DNA from 2 places in the Arthrobacter sp. Hb9-2 genome. Region 2 is predicted to be linked to the other one. Evidence: riboswitches for the same ligand, from Rfam matches in the RefSeq annotation. Region 2 holds a riboswitch; the other holds the start of a gene.
What was found. A riboswitch is a leader RNA that binds a small molecule or an ion and turns the genes downstream of it on or off. The one in region 2 is predicted to bind thiamine pyrophosphate.

Region 1 (7,519 bases), on a different contig from region 2:
CAGCGAGGTCTCGCCGTTTTCCCAGCAGGCCAAAAGGTGCGTGGAAATCCTGCCGTCGATCGCCATTGCCGCCGTTGCACCCAACAGGACATCCCCGAGTAACCCGGGCTCAGCTTCCACCAGCCCACCCGCAAGGTCGCGGCCCGCTATCTGCTCGTGGACGGCGTCGGCTTCAACGTGCTCGTCGAAATAGTGGGTCACCTCGGTATCGAAGCCGTGCCGCCGGAAGCCGTTGCCGTACAAGCGGTTGGGCCGGGACGAGGTCATTTCGTAAAGTGCCAGGTGTCCCGTGATGGCCCCGCGAAGCCGGCGGTTGAGCCCGAAGAGGGACATCATGTTCACCGCCGCGAGGGAGATGGCGGGTACCGCGTTGACATAGGCGCCGTATTGGTCGTCCATTCCCAGTCCCCGCATGGTGCGGGCGAAGAGCGCGCTGTGCATCCGTTCCGGGCGTCCTCCGCCGTACTCGTCGGCCTGAATTTCCACCAGCGCCGCCTTCGGCCGACCTGTAAGCCTGGGGATGGCCCAGGTGTGCGGGTCCGCTTCCTTCAGCTGGTAGACGGACTTGTGGATGAGGAACTCCTTGAGCTGGTCCAGGCTCGCCTTTTTCGCCACGTAGCGGGACACGCTGGGCCCGGTGTCGGTTCCGGCCAGTCCAAACAGGACGTCGGCCACTGCGTCACTGGTCATCTCTGCTGCCGGCGGTAGGTCCAGCTCCCCGGCTGCCGCCTGGGCAGCGGCCCGTAGCGCTTCCTCGAACGGCCTTTCGAGCAGGCGGCGAACCTGGATAAGGCCCGGCTCCCACTCCCAGTCGTCGCTGACGCCTTCAAGGCCGGAGTAGTGGAGCTCATAAAGGCAGAAAAGTGCCAGCTGGACGTCGTCGTCCCCGATGATGTCTGTGGCTGCAGCCAGCCCTGCCGTGACCAGCGGGCGCAGTTCTTCGACGCGCGTCGTGGCGTCGTCGGTGCCGGCGCCAACGGCCAGGGAAGTAAAAAGGGCGCTGCTAAGGGGGCCTCGGGCTTCGGGGATTTTCATGATGCTCCTTATGGGTGGCAGTGGTACTGCCGGTGCTGCCTGTGCTGCGGCGTCGACGGTGACGGTTTCGGTTTGGCCGGCGGGTCAGGTCCGGGGCGGCGTTTTTGGGGTGGTCCGCGGTGACAGCAGGATGGCCAGGATGATCATGCCCAAGCCTAGGGCCAAGTGCAGCCAATTGTCGGCGCCGTTGAGGGGGACAAAGTTGGCGGGGGTTTGATCACCCACCAGGAGTCCGTACAGCCAAAGGACCAGGTAGACAACGCCCCCGTAGATGAGGAAGCTCCTTGCCTGCTGGTGGGTCCGGGCCAGCAACAGTCCCGCCGCCCCGAAGGCCGCGTGCACGATATTGTGCAGGATGGACACCTGGAAAACTCCCAACAGCAAGGCCCCGGAGCCGTGCCCGGCCAAGCCCAGGGCTTCATAATTGCTGGTGATCCCGGGGATGAATCCCAGGACACCCACCAGGAGGAAGAGGGCGCCCGTTGCAAGCGCTGCCTTCTGCAGGCCGGTCCTTGCTCCGGTGGCCCGGGTGCTGACTGTCATTGTCCTGTCTCCTCAAAAGCCGGGAGACAACATAGTAAGCATGATTACTAATAAAAGCTAAGTACGCTTTCCATCTGGCGGACAGCCAGCACGCGGCGGACCCGGCCGCCGGTGGTGGTACTCACCCCTCCGAGGTACTCCACACGTAGGGGTTGGCCTGGTGCCCGCCCCGGCGGCCGTGCTCGTACCCTTGCTGCCAGGCCTTCCCGACGGCGGACACAAGTTCCGCCAGCAGTGGATAGTAAGGGTGGTCCGGGCCGATATAGATCATTTCCTCGGCTGCCTTGTCCACCGCCGCACGCACTTGGTTTTCGGCTGCAGGACCGATCATGGCGTCCTCCTGTTTGGAACTCCGGCCGCTGGCCTCGAATGTACTCCCAGCATTTCGCGGCGTCCATAGTCCGCGTTGATGCTGCAGTCGGTCCGCCCACTGGAAGTCAGTCCGCCCGCATGGAACCGAGGATCTCGCGCAGGGCCTGTACCACCAGGTCATGGTCCTGCACCTGGGGAAGCCCTGAGACGGTCACGGTTGCGACTGCGCCCACCCCTGTGACGTACACCGGGAAGGAGCCGCCGTGGGCCGCATACAGGCTTTGATCGAACCAGGCGTTGTCCTCGATCCGTCCGCCCTTGAGCCGGGCGCGCAGCCCCACCAGCAGGGAAGGCACCTCATGCCGGGCGGCCGTGCGCTGCTTCGCACGGATCCAGTGCTCGTTGTCCGGGGTGGCGCCGGGCAGCGCCACATGAAACAGGACCTGCTCACCCTTGGTGATGTCTATCGCGATGGGAAACTGGCCCTCCTTGCCCAGCTCCACCAGCAGCAGCCCGAGGTTGAGTGCATCGTCCAGGGAGAAGCCGGGAAACTGGAGCTCGTGGATTTCGCCTTCGATCCGGGCGATGAGCGCTTGCAGGGATCCTTCCTGCTGGATGGCATCGGAATCCGGATCGAACTCGGTCACATGCGGGGAATTGGCAGTCATGGCCCACAATCTACCCCTCCTCCGGTGTAAACTGGACCCCGCCCACAAGGGCGATTATTTACCGACAGAATCATTCAACGACAGGGGAGCGCCGCCGTCGGGCATCACTGGCCATGCCAGGGACCGCAGGTGGGCGCTGAGAGTGCGGACAGCCGCAGACCCTCGAACCTGATCCGGTTAGTACCGGCGCAAGGGAGTCGAGTTCTCGAAGTGTGCGGCAACGGCGGCAGCGCCGGTTGCTGTATCCACTTTCCCCTCCTGTTCCTCAGGAGGATCGCATGGCAACGACAGCAATCAAGAAGACCACCAGCAAGTCCTGGCGCGTTGTGGACATCGTGGTGGCAGCCCTCATCGCCATCGCCGGCGGCGTCATTTTCTGGGCCTGGTCCCAGGGCGCAGCCGCAGTCTCGGCACCCATGAACGCCGTCTATCCACCGCTTACCGGCTTGTTGGCCGGCGGCTGGATGATCCCCGCGGTGCTGGGCATGCTCATCATCCGCAAGCCGGGCGCCGCACTGTTCTGCGAGACCGTGGCCGCCACCGGCGAACTGCTTATGGGCTCGCAGTACGGCGCCTCGGTGCTGTTCTCCGGGTTTGTCCAGGGCCTGGGCGCCGAGATCGTCTTCGCGATCTTCGTGTACCGGAAGTTCAACCTGCCGGTAGCCCTGCTCGCCGGCGCCGCTGCCGGACTTTTCTGCGGCCTGAACGATTCGTTCGCGCCCTGGGGCTGGAACATCGCCTACTCCGGCGGGGACAAGCTGGCATACATCATCTTCACAGCGATTTCCGGCGCCGTGATCGCAGGAGCCCTGTCCTGGATCGCCACCCGCGGCCTGGCGAGGACCGGCGTCCTGAGCTCCTTTGCGTCACGCAAGGCAGCATCGGAGCCCGTCTTCTCCTGATGACTGCTCCTTCCCTCCACAGCTCTGCGGTGGCGGCGCGGCCGGCTGCAGTCACGGCCAGAGGCTGGGGCTGGCGGCATGCGGGCCGCTCCAAACCCGCTGTCCGTGCCCTCGACCTGGACATCCAACCGGGTGAACGCGTCCTGCTGGTGGGCCCGTCCGGCGCAGGCAAGTCCACGCTCCTCCACGCGCTGGCTGGGGTGCTGGGGGACGCACATGCCGACGACGCTGACGCCGGCGATTCCGATGAGTCCGGGTCGCTGCTGATCGACGGCGCTTCCCCCCGGGAGCAGCGCGGCCGGGCCGGGCTGATGCAGCAGGACCCGGAGACCCAGGTGGTCCTCTCGCGCGTAGGTGACGACGTCGCCTTCGGCGCCGAGAACCTTGCCGTGCCCCGCGGTGACATCTGGGCGCGCGTGCATGAGGCGCTGGACGACGTCGGGCTTTCCCACCTGCCGTTGGACCATCCGACGCCGGCACTGTCCGGCGGGCAGAAGCAGCGCCTTGCGTTGGCGGGCATCCTTGCCATGCGGCCGGGGCTGATCCTCCTCGATGAGCCAACCGCCAACCTGGACCCTGCCGGCGTGGTGGAGGTGCGCGACGCCGTGGGCCGCTGCCTCGACAAAACCGGGGCAACGTTGGTGGTGGTGGAGCACCGCGTGGCCGTGTGGAAGGACCTGGTTGACCGGATTGTGGTGCTGCAGCCCGGCTCGTCGACCGATTCCGCCGTGCTGTTGGACGGGCCGCCGGATCAGGTCCTCAACGAAGCCCGGAGCATGCTGATCGCGGCCGGAGTCTGGGTGCCCGGCTACGTCCCGCCGACGCGTCTGCGTGCTGCCGGTTCGGCTCCCGGGGCTGGCGACCTGCTGCTTGCCGCCGAGGAGCTGGCGGTGTCGCGTGAACGTCCGCGCCGCAAGGGCTTCCGGAAGGTGCCGCCGGTGCCGGTGCAGCAGGGCATTTCCGCGCAGGTCCGGGCCGGGCAGGCGCTGGCCATCACCGGGCCCAACGGCGCGGGAAAATCGACATTCGCGCTGACCCTCGCCGGGCTGCTGGAGCCCGTAGACGGCAAGGTTTCCGCCACGCTGGCGCTCAGCCGGGGAGCTGGGATTGACCCTTACCAGTGGAAGGCCGAGCAGCTGATCGAGCGCGTGGGTACGGTGTTCCAGGAGCCTGAGCACCAGTTCGTCACAGGGAAAGTACTGGACGAGCTGCTGTTCGGCCCGCGGCACCTGGGCCACGGGGAGGAGCGCGTGGATGAACTGCTGGAGCGGCTCCGGCTCACGGGACTCGTTGACGCCAACCCGTATACCCTTTCGGGCGGTGAGAAACGGCGCCTTTCCGTAGCCACGGTCCTGGCAGCGCATCCCCAGGTCCTGGTCCTGGACGAACCAACCTTCGGGCAGGACGCCAATACTTGGGCTGAGCTGGCATCCTTCCTGTCCGAGCTCCTGGACGCGGGCACGGCCGTAGTGTCCGTGACCCATGATGCCGAGTTCACGGCAGCGCTGGGCGGAATGGAACTGCGGTTGGCTGCTGCGGCGGCGGTGGCGCCATGAGGCAGGAGCTGAACCTGCGCGGCAACCACGCCCTGCTGACCCGCGCCAATCCGCTGAGCAAGTTCGCCGCCGTCTTCCTGATCACCGCAGTGTTGGCGCTGTCCATTGACTGGGTGTCCGCGTCGGTGGCGCTGGTCTTTGAGTTCCTGCTGTTCCCCTTGGCGGGCCTCACCCTGACTTTGCTGTGGCAGCGGGGCTGGCCGCTCATCCTTGCCGCAGCCGTGGGTGGCTGGAGCACTTCCATCCTGGCGCCGGACAGCGGAGTGACGCTTATCGACGTCGGCATCTGGACCATGAGCGAAGGGTCCCTGGAGCTGGGGGCCGGGTTCATGCTGCGGGGGCTGGCGATTGCGCTGCCGGCGGTCCTGTTGATGAGCTGCACCGATCCCACCGACCTGGCCGATGCGCTGGCGCAGAAGGCACGCCTTCCGCACCGGTTCGTGCTGGGGACCTTGGCCGCCATGCGGCTTGTGGGGCTGATGGCGGAGGAATGGCAGACCATTGGCATGGCCCGCCGTGCCCGCGGCGTCGGCTCCCGCGGCAGTGCCCTCCAGCGGCTGAAGGCGACGCTGGGGCAGAGCTTCGGGCTGCTGGTTCAGGCTATCCGGCGTGCTTCCCGGCTTGCCGTCACCATGGAGGCACGCGGCTTCGGCGGCGGAAGGCGGACCTGGGCGCGGGAATCCACGTACAGCGCCCTCGACCTTTGGGTTCTGGCTGCCGGGGTGGTGATGGCAGCTGCAGCGTTTGCTGCTGCGATGTGGGCGGGCACCTGGAATATGGTGTGGCTGGGGAGCTGATTTCTCACACGTCTGCTGCGTCAGCCGCAGGAGTGGTTGTAGTCGAAGCTTCCCGCCACGAACTGGGTGAGCGTGACTTCGCCGCCTGCGGTCAGCGGCGGGCCTGCGCAACTGGCTTTGGCTCCGGCTACGTCGCGCGCCCCCGCCAGCCAGCTCGGCAGGGAGTGCAGGTTGCTTGAGCTGCTGACGGTTCCCACAATCCGGCTCCATTGAAGGCCGGTTGAGTAGATCCCAACACCCTTGACGTCGATGCTGTGGAAGAAGTCCGTCATGCCCTCCAAGACTGCGCGGTTGGCATCCTTGTCAGTGGTGGACCAGGAATTTTCGCTTTCCACATCCAGCCACCAGACGTAGTGGGAGGGGTTGCTGATTCCGCGGATGTAGGCATCGTCCCAGGCCTTGGCGTAGCCGTACATGTAGGCGCACGCCGTGCCGTAGTCCTTTTCCTTGCAGGAGCCATAGGGGTTATGGACGGCCGATCCTATCGGGTACTCGTTGCTGGAGGGCCACCATGAGCCGCTGCTTCCCGGGTTGGCGGTGTTCACGTAAAGGGACACCTCAGGCTGGGTCGAATTGCCGGATGAACCCGCAGCCCACTCGAGCTGTTCCCGCAGGCAAGGGTTGGTGTTATTGGCCAACCCGTTGTTGACGCCGACGATGGCAAAAGCCTGGCCCGTGGGAAGGTCCTTGCGGCATTGGGGCCATGAGACGTCGTTGCCCAGTGTTGACTGTCTGCCTTCCCCTGGCGACGGCGCTGCGGAGGCCGGCCAACCGGGGACCAGGAGCACGATGGCGAAGATCAGGCCCGCCAGCGTGGCTGCCGCTGCGGGGCCTCGTTTCCGGCGCATCAGCACCTCCGTCGTCGTCGAAGGAAGAGGTTCCATCCAGTCTCCTCCGGCCCGGCCGGTAGGGTCAACAACCGGGTGGGCCGGAGGAGAGGTCACGATTTCTATCGCATGTAGTGGGTAAATGCTGGCCAGCTTAGGTTGCATCCCCGCGAATCGGCTCAAAACTAACTCATCTATGATATATTTTCGGCATGACGCAGGAAACTACGGAACACGTTGCCGCCATGCTCCGGGATGCCCGGGGCGAGAAAGGCTGGACCCAGGGCCAGCTGGCCGCAGAACTCGGAACCAGCCAGAGCGCCATTGCCCGGATGGAGCAGGGCAAACAGAATTTGAGCCTGAAAATGATCCAGCGGCTCGAGACCATCTTTGGCCGGAGCATCGTTAATGTGGGCAAACCGCAGATGACACACCTTCGCGTGGAGGGCGGGCACACGCTGTCAGGAGCCGTGGACGTCAACAGCAGCAAGAACGCCGGCGTCGCACTGCTATGTGCGAGCCTCATTAACCGCGGTACAACTATTCTTCGCCGGCTCGCGCGGATTGAAGAAGTTAATCGCATCGTCGAGGTGCTCAGCAGCATCGGGGTCGAGTGCACCTGGCTCAATGATACCGATCTCCAGCTCCGCAGGCCGGCCGTCCTTGACCTGGCGGCGATGGACGTGGAAGCTGCCCGCCGCACGCGCAGCGTCATCATGCTGCTGGGGCCGCTGCTGGACGAAACCTCGGAGTACCGCCTTCCGTACGCGGGTGGCTGCGACTTGGGCACGCGCACTGTAGAGCCACATATGCAGGCGCTGCGCCAGTTCGGGCTGGCAGTGGAGGCGACGGCAGGCTTCTACAGCGTTCAGGCTCCTT
Region 2 (7,519 bases):
TCAACGGGCCGGCCAAAGGCTGTTCCGGAGCACGCTCGGGCGCACAAGCAATTCCAGTGGAAGCCGATCGCGGGCTATCTAAATGCTGGCACTGGTGACCAGCGGGTGTATCTCAAGATCGCGTAGGGGCGGGCTTGTTGGTTTCAAATCAAGGAAATCAACGACCGGGCATCCATATCTACCTCTTCAGTCTAGCCGCAGGCGGCCCAAATCCCGGCTTTCCCGGCCGGGTGGCACTTTGCCGCACTACTCCACGAGTTCGAAATGGACTTCCCGCGTCACGATATCCGAGGAGACCAGCCGGACCCGGACCTTGGTTCCGGACACCAGTTCCCCGGCGCAGCGGGCGGTCACAGCGGGGTCTGCAATCTGGATGACTCCCGAACTGCCGTTCCCGTTGCCGTTCTTACCGTTGCCGTTCTTCCCGTTGCCGCTGCCGTTTTTGCCGTTTTCCTTTTGCGGCTTGGACCCGGAAATCACGATTGCGTCGAAATCCTGCCCGATGTGGTTAACCAGCAAGGCAGCCTCCACGGTGTCCAGGGCCATGCGCTCCATCCGTGATGCCAGCTGGTCGGACCCGGCCATGATCTCGGGCAGCGACTGAAGTGCCTCCCGTGCCCAGGCCGGTACATTGCCGCCGTTACTCAACGCCTCGCAGATCACCAGGACAAAGCGGTCCACGAGGCGGCGCAGGGGAGCGGTGGTGTGGGCATAGGCGGCACCAATGGCGGACTGGACTGCGTCCTTGGGGACGGCACCGTCAAAAGCCGTATAGGCGGCGCCACGGAACAGCATGCCGGCCGAATGCAGAATGGCAAGCTGGCGGGGATCGGTGGAATCGAGGCTGCGCAGGTATTCGCCGTACCTGACCTCACCGTCCCAGGGCTTGCCAAGGGCCTCTGTCTGCAGCCGGAAATGATTCAGGGAGCGCTCGTCCGGGGACGGCATGGTGCGCAGGATGCCCACTTTTCCCGCCAGCATCAGGCCCGCCGCCGCCATTCCGGTCATGAGGGATATCTGCGCGTTCCAGTCCTCCACCGGAAGCTGGGGAGCGGCGGCAATCCGATAGCCGCCGTCGGGAAGCTGGACGATCTCCTGTTCCGGCATGTTCAGGCTGGCACCGCCGCGGGCCCGTTCCAGGTCCACGCGCTTGAGCCCAACTTCCTTAAGGAGCTGCAGCACCGGCGAGGCGGTACCGGCGTCGAGCTCCGCCTGCACCCCTTTATAGCTGAGCTTCGCGCGGCTGCGCATCCGGGCCCGCTTTACGGCCACGGACGTCACCTCGGCGGCGCTGTCCAGGCGGAAGTCCCAGACGAACGCAGAGCAGTCCTGCCCGGGAAGGAGGCTCCCGGCCTCTTCGCTGATGACTTCTGGATGCAGCGGGATTCGACCGTCGGGGGCATAGAACGTCTGGCCCCGGCGGCGTGTTTCCGCGTCCAGGGGCCCGCCGGGGGCCACAAATGCGGGCACATCGGCGATGGCGTACAGCACGTGGTAGCCGTCGCCGTCGGCTTCAATAAACAGCGCCTGGTCCAGGTCGGTGGACGACGCCGGATCGATGGTGATGAATTCGACGCCGGTGAGGTCGTAGGCAGGGAGCTGCAGGGATTCGACTGCCGCTTTCGCGTCAGCCACCGCCTCGTCGGGGTAGGCGCCCGGCAGCTCCAGCTCGGTCCTCAGGGCACTCAGCGCTTCCTCAAGCGCGTTGTTGTGCTCGTGGACGTTGGGGGCCAGCCGATGGTGTGACACGAAAATCAGCCTAGCCGGAATCGGCTGCATAGTGCAGGCATCCGGCCCGGAGCGGCGTTGTCAGGAGTTTGGGGCGTCCAGGGCGGCGTGCAGTGCAGCGGCGGCGGCTGCGGGATCGTCCGCTTCCGTAATGGCCCGCACCACCACAATCCTGCGTGCGCCTGCGTCCACCACCTGCTCCACGTTGCCGTGGTCGATGCCGCCGATCGCGAACCAGGGAACACCGCCGTCGGACTGTCCCTCCTGCTCCGCCGGCCGGGCAGCGTCGGCGGCATACTTCACCAGCTCCAGTCCCACCGCTGCCCGCCCCGGTTTGGTGGGCGTTGCCCACACCGGTCCGACGCAGAAGTAGTCCAGCCCGGCGGGGCGGGCGGCCGCACCGAGCGCCGCGTCCACCTGGGCAGGGGTGTGGCTGGACAGGCCGATGGCGGCGTTGCCGTTGAGCAGGGTGCGTGCAGCGTCCAGGGGCAGGTCCTTTTGGCCGATGTGGAAGACGGGTGCCCCGGACAGCACCGCAATGTCGGCGCGGTCGTTGACAGCCCAGAGCCGGCCGTGCCGCTCTGCCGCTTCCTTGAGCACCGCCAGGAGTTCCAGCTCCTCTCCTGCTTCGATGGCCTTGTCGCGCAGCTGGATGATGTCCACCCCGCCGGCGTACGCTGCGTCCACGAACTGGCCGAAGTCGCCGCGGTCCCGGCGGGCGTCGGTGCAGAGGTAGAGGCGGGCGGCGTTGACGCCGTTGCTGATCTTGGCGCTGCTGAGTACGTCGGTGCCGGCGGCAGGGGTGTGGGACACATTCATGGGGGAAAGCCTAGTTCCTCTACACTGGCCTCGTACTGCGGGAGCCCGCGGCAGCTGTCACAAAGCGCCGGGCTGAGAGGGCGTCAGAGCCGACCGCTTGACCTGATCCGGCTAATACCGGCGTAGGGAAGGAGACACATGCGCGCATCACCAGAGCCCCTGGCCGTGGATGCGGCCAACACCATCCACGCTGATGTGGCGGTGATCGGCGGTGGAGTGATCGGCCACGGCATTGCGTGGGAGGCGAAGCGTTCCGGCCGTTCCGTGGTGGTGATCGATGACGCACCGGGTTCGGGGGCCAGCTGGGCCGCCGCCGGGATGCTTGCCCCGGTGAGCGAGCTGCACTACCAGGAGGAGGATCTCCTGGAATTCATGCTGGATGCCTCGTCCCGCTGGCCGGCTTTTGCCGGCGGCCTCACCGCTGCGTCGGGAACAGATCCGGGATACATTACGACGCCGACCCTCGCCGTGGGTGCCGACGCCGCCGACCGCCGCGCCCTGATGGACCTGCGCACCGTCCAGCAGGCCAGCGGCCTTTCCGTTGAGCCGGTAACTGTCCGGGACGCGCGACAACGGGAACCCCTGCTCAGCCCGGGGATCGCCTGCGCGCTGGACACTCCGGCCGACCACCAGGTGGATCCGCGGCTGTTGGTGGCGTGCCTGCGGGCCGCCTTGGCTCATGGCATGGACGACGGCGGCGGGAACAGGGACAAAGTTGCGGCCCGCGGTACTGCAGCAGCCGGCGTCGTCGGCGGGTTTGCGGTAGCGGCCAAGGCAACCGGGCTGCTGTGGCACGGGGGAGCTGTTGCCGGCGTGCGCCTGGCGGACGGGGGAACGGTGCTGGCCGCCGAAACGGTGGTGGCGAACGGGCTGCACGCGGCAGCTCTTGAAGGGCTACCCCCAGGGCTGAACCTGCCAGTGCGGCCCGTCCACGGGGACATCCTCCGCCTGGCAGTGCCCCGGCACCTGCAGCCCCTGGTGACGTCCACGGTCCGCGGGCTGGTGCATGGCGTTCCCGTCTATATCGTTCCCCGCAGGGACGGCACGGTGGTGATCGGGGCAACCCAGCGTGAAGACGCGCTGTCCGCCATGGACGCCGTTTCCGCCGGGGGCGTGTACCAGCTCCTCCGCGACGCGCAGGTACTGGTTCCCGCCGTCGCCGAACTCGAACTGCTGGAATGCACTGCACGCGCCCGTCCCGGAACGCCCGACAACGCGCCGCTGCTGGGGCGGGTTCCCGCCCCGGAGTCAGCGGCGGACCGGGAGCACGGGTACGTTGCCGGCCTCATCATCGCCACCGGGTTCTTCCGGCACGGAGTCCTGCTGACGCCCGCCGCAGCCGCCGTCTGCCGGGACCTTTTGGACGGCCGCGAGGACCCCCGTTGGGCGGCCTTCAGCCCGGGCCGCTTTTCCACGAGGGCAGGCGCCCGCTTAACCACGGGCTCAGCCTCCAACCACTTCCGCCACACATCGCCCACGAAGGAAACAGCATGAACATCACCTTGAACGGAACCCGGCACCCTGTGCCTGAGGGCGCCTCCATCACCGTGCTCGTCAGCCAGGTCACCGGCCGCCCCCTGGCCGCCAACGGGCAGGCAACGGACGGCCAAAAGCTTGGTGTGGCCGTGGCCCACAATTCCGAGGTTGTACCGCGCAGCCAGTGGTTTACTACCGCGCTCGCGGAAGGCGACGAGGTCGAACTCGTCACGGCTGTGCAGGGAGGCTGAGACCATGACCGAAACCATCACTACTCCAAGCGTGGCGGGCCACGATGATCCGCTGGTCATTGACGGCGTAACCCTGACATCCCGGCTCATCATGGGCACCGGCGGCGCGCCCAGCCTGGACGGCCTGGGGGCTGCCCTCCTGGCCTCCGGCACGGGTCTGACGACGGTAGCAATGCGGCGGTATTCCACGGCCGAGACGGGCTCGCTCTTCCAGCTGCTCGTGGACCACGGCATCCGCGTGCTGCCCAATACGGCCGGTTGCTTCACCGCCCGGGATGCCGTGCTGACGGCGGAACTGGCCCGTGAGGCACTGGAAACCGACTGGGTGAAGCTGGAAGTCATAGCTGACGAACAGACCCTGCTGCCGGACGCCGTCGAACTGGTGGACGCCACGGAACAACTGGTCAACAGGGGCTTCAAGGTTTTTGCCTACACCAACGACGATCCCGTCCTCGCGCTCCGGCTTGAAAACCTTGGGGCCACCGCAGTCATGCCGCTCGGGGCGCCGATCGGCACCGGACTGGGCATCCTGAACCCGCACAACATCGAGCTGATCGTTTCCCGCGCCTCGGTTCCGGTGGTCCTGGATGCCGGCATCGGTACCGCCTCGGACGCGGCCCTTGCCATGGAGCTGGGGTGCGACGCCGTGCTGCTGGCTACGGCCGTAACCCGGGCGCAGAATCCTGCCCTGATGGGGGAGGCCTTCAAACATGCGGTGATCGCCGGTAGGCTGGCGAAAGCGGCGGGCAGGATCCCGCGCCGCGAACATGCACTGGCGTCGTCGGCCATGGAGGGCCGGGCAGAGTTCCTGTAGCCCGCTCCCGGTGCCGCTCCGCCAGCCATAAGGTGAGGAGCAGCCATGGCCGGCAAGGACATTCTTTCTCCCGAGCGGCTCGAGGACGCACTGGCCGTCCTGACGGACTGGCGGTACAGCCAAGGTGCGCTGGTGACGGTGTACAAGGTGCCGACGGCGGCTGCCGCACTTGAGCTGATTGCCGCCGTCGGGCGCCTTGCCGAGGAACAGAACCACCACCCGGACCTAGACTGGCGGTACAACCGGGTGTTCCTCCTTTACACCTCGCATGACGCCGGGGGAGAAGTCACCGCCCGCGACGTGGGCGCGGCCGAGGCAGTGAGTGAAGCCGCCGCCGCGGTCCATGCGGTAGCCGAACCGGCCAGGCACCCAGCAGCCGCTTAAACAACTGTGACCACCACCCCGGAGGGCAGTGGTCACAGGCGTGCTTGGTGTGCGGGGCGGGGTCTTTCCGGCTAAAGCTTCAGCGCCGCAGTAATCCGTTCCAGATCATGCCTGGCCCGCGTACGGCCCAGATACAGGACCACGGCAACTGCCGCTGCTGCGCCCAAAACCATGGGCAGGACCCACGGCAGCCAGGTCATGCCCGGCAGGTAGCCGAAGCCTGCAGCCATCAGGATGATCCAGGTGACAGCTCCCACACCCACGGCAACGCCGGCCGGCAGGACAACACCGTATTTTGTGTGCCGCTTGTCGTTGGCCCAGACGATGAAACCTGCGGCCGCTGTCACCAGCACCACAATGGTCAGCGAAAGCATGGCTCTCCTTGGAATGCTCGCCCCTCAGCGGGGAACGGGGCTAGAACTGGCCGAAACCTACGCGGCGCTGTTCCTCGGCACCGATTTCTACATAGGCCAGTGCCTTGCCGGGAACAATGATCAGGCGTCCCTTGTCATCCTTTAGGCGCAGTTCGCTGCCGCTGGTGATGGCTTCCTCTACAACCTTGGCTACGGAGTCCGGATCCTCGACCGATTCCAGCACAATTTCGCGGCCAACATTTTGAACGCCGATCTTAATTTCCACAGGGGGCCTCCCAGCCGGTTCACGTTACTCGGGTTATGTCTTATTTGTAGTCTAGGACTCTTTGGGGAAGCGAGAGATTCCGCGCCAAGCTAAACGGTAGATGAGGTCGCTGGCCACATCGAGGTCCAGGTTCCCGTCGGTTTCGAGCCAGTAGCGGGCGCTGACCTGAGCCATCCCGGCGAGCCCGCGGCCCAGGAGCTCTGCCTCCAGGTGGGGAAGCTTGGTGTCCTCGGCGATGACGTGTGCAATGGCGTCGGCAAATGTCCGGTTAAAGGTCTCCAGCCGTGAGCTGACATCCGGATCGTTGATGAGGTCGGATTCGAAAACGAGCCGGTGGGCCTGGTCATCGTTGGCGATGAACCGGAAATAGGCCCGCATCACGGCCTGCACGCGTTCGTCGTTGTCAGTGGTGGAGTTCAGCGCCCCCAGCATCAGGTCCGTCAAGGAGGCCAGGTGGCTTTCGAGCAGGGCCAGGTACAGCTCCCGCTTTGAGGGGAAGTGCTGGTACAGGACCGGTTTGCTGACGTGGGCTGTCTCTGCGATTTCGTCCATGGCGGCGCCGTGATAGCCGTTGGCAACGAAGACTTCCTGTGCTGCGGAAAGAAGTTGTGCGCGTCTCTCATCCCGGGGAAGCCGGGCGGACCGTTGCCCGGCGGGGCGGGAGGCGGTTTGCGGTTCGGCTGCGGACGGGCGGTCAGCCCGTGCTTCATGGACCACAGTTGTCCTTCTTTCCCTTGCAGTTACCCCCACTCTACGTCGGGGTAATATGACCGGGCGGTATCCCGGGGCATACATTGAAGTATGGCTTCGACATTCTCCGCAAATGTTTCGACTATTTCACTGCCTCCGCTGGTTGAACCGGCCGGTGAGCTCACTCCTGACGAGGTGGAGCGCTACTCGCGGCACCTCATCATTCCCGAGATCGGCGCACTGGGGCAGCGGAGGCTCAAGAATGCCAAAGTACTGGTGATCGGCGCCGGCGGGCTCGGGTCCCCGGCGCTGCTGTACCTTGCGGCCGCGGGGGTGGGGACGCTGGGGATCATCGACGACGACGCGGTTGACCTCAGCAATTTGCAGCGCCAGGTCATCCACGGTGTGGCTGACGTTGGCCGGCCGAAGATCGAGTCGGCGCGGGACGCCATTGCTGCCCTCAACCCGTTGGTGGACGTCCGGCTGCATAACGTCCGGTTGGACGCCTCCAATGCCCTGGAGCTGTTCGCGGACTACGACCTGATCCTGGACGGCGCCGACAACTTCGCCACCCGCTACCTGGTCAACGACGCCGCCGCCATCCTGGGCAAGCCCTACGTCTGGGGCTCCATCTTCCGCTTCGACGGGCAGGTGAGCGTCTTCTGGGAAAAGCACGGACCCACCTACCGTGACCTCTATCCTGAGGCGCCGCCGGCAG

Region 1: another riboswitch for thiamine pyrophosphate. It lies ahead of AC5RV1_RS12990 (ECF transporter S component); the one in region 2 lies ahead of thiO (glycine oxidase ThiO).

The regions. Positions count from the first base shown of each region.
Region 1 is NZ_JBNHGJ010000021.1:46,778-54,296, forward strand. It holds gene AC5RV1_RS12970 (iron-containing redox enzyme family protein) at 1-1,035, opposite strand, end outside; gene AC5RV1_RS12975 (DUF4383 domain-containing protein) at 1,120-1,578, opposite strand; gene AC5RV1_RS12980 (hypothetical protein) at 1,700-1,909, opposite strand; gene AC5RV1_RS12985 (heme-degrading domain-containing protein) at 2,016-2,558, opposite strand; TPP riboswitch at 2,631-2,771, shown strand; gene AC5RV1_RS12990 (ECF transporter S component) at 2,837-3,460, shown strand; gene AC5RV1_RS12995 (ABC transporter ATP-binding protein) at 3,460-5,016, shown strand; gene AC5RV1_RS13000 (energy-coupling factor transporter transmembrane component T family protein) at 5,013-5,813, shown strand; gene AC5RV1_RS13005 (glycoside hydrolase family 25 domain-containing protein) at 5,834-6,661, opposite strand; gene AC5RV1_RS13010 (UDP-N-acetylglucosamine 1-carboxyvinyltransferase) at 6,853-7,519, shown strand, end outside.
Region 2 is NZ_JBNHGJ010000006.1:131,142-138,660, reverse strand. It holds gene AC5RV1_RS05985 (RNB domain-containing ribonuclease) at 247-1,749, opposite strand; gene thiE (thiamine phosphate synthase) at 1,810-2,547, opposite strand; TPP riboswitch at 2,575-2,693, shown strand; gene thiO (glycine oxidase ThiO) at 2,686-4,041, shown strand; gene thiS (sulfur carrier protein ThiS) at 4,038-4,274, shown strand; gene AC5RV1_RS05965 (thiazole synthase) at 4,279-5,088, shown strand; gene AC5RV1_RS05960 (4a-hydroxytetrahydrobiopterin dehydratase) at 5,134-5,472, shown strand; gene AC5RV1_RS05955 (hypothetical protein) at 5,544-5,846, opposite strand; gene AC5RV1_RS05950 (DUF3107 domain-containing protein) at 5,887-6,111, opposite strand; gene AC5RV1_RS05945 (TetR/AcrR family transcriptional regulator) at 6,163-6,828, opposite strand; gene moeB (molybdopterin-synthase adenylyltransferase MoeB) at 6,913-7,519, shown strand, end outside.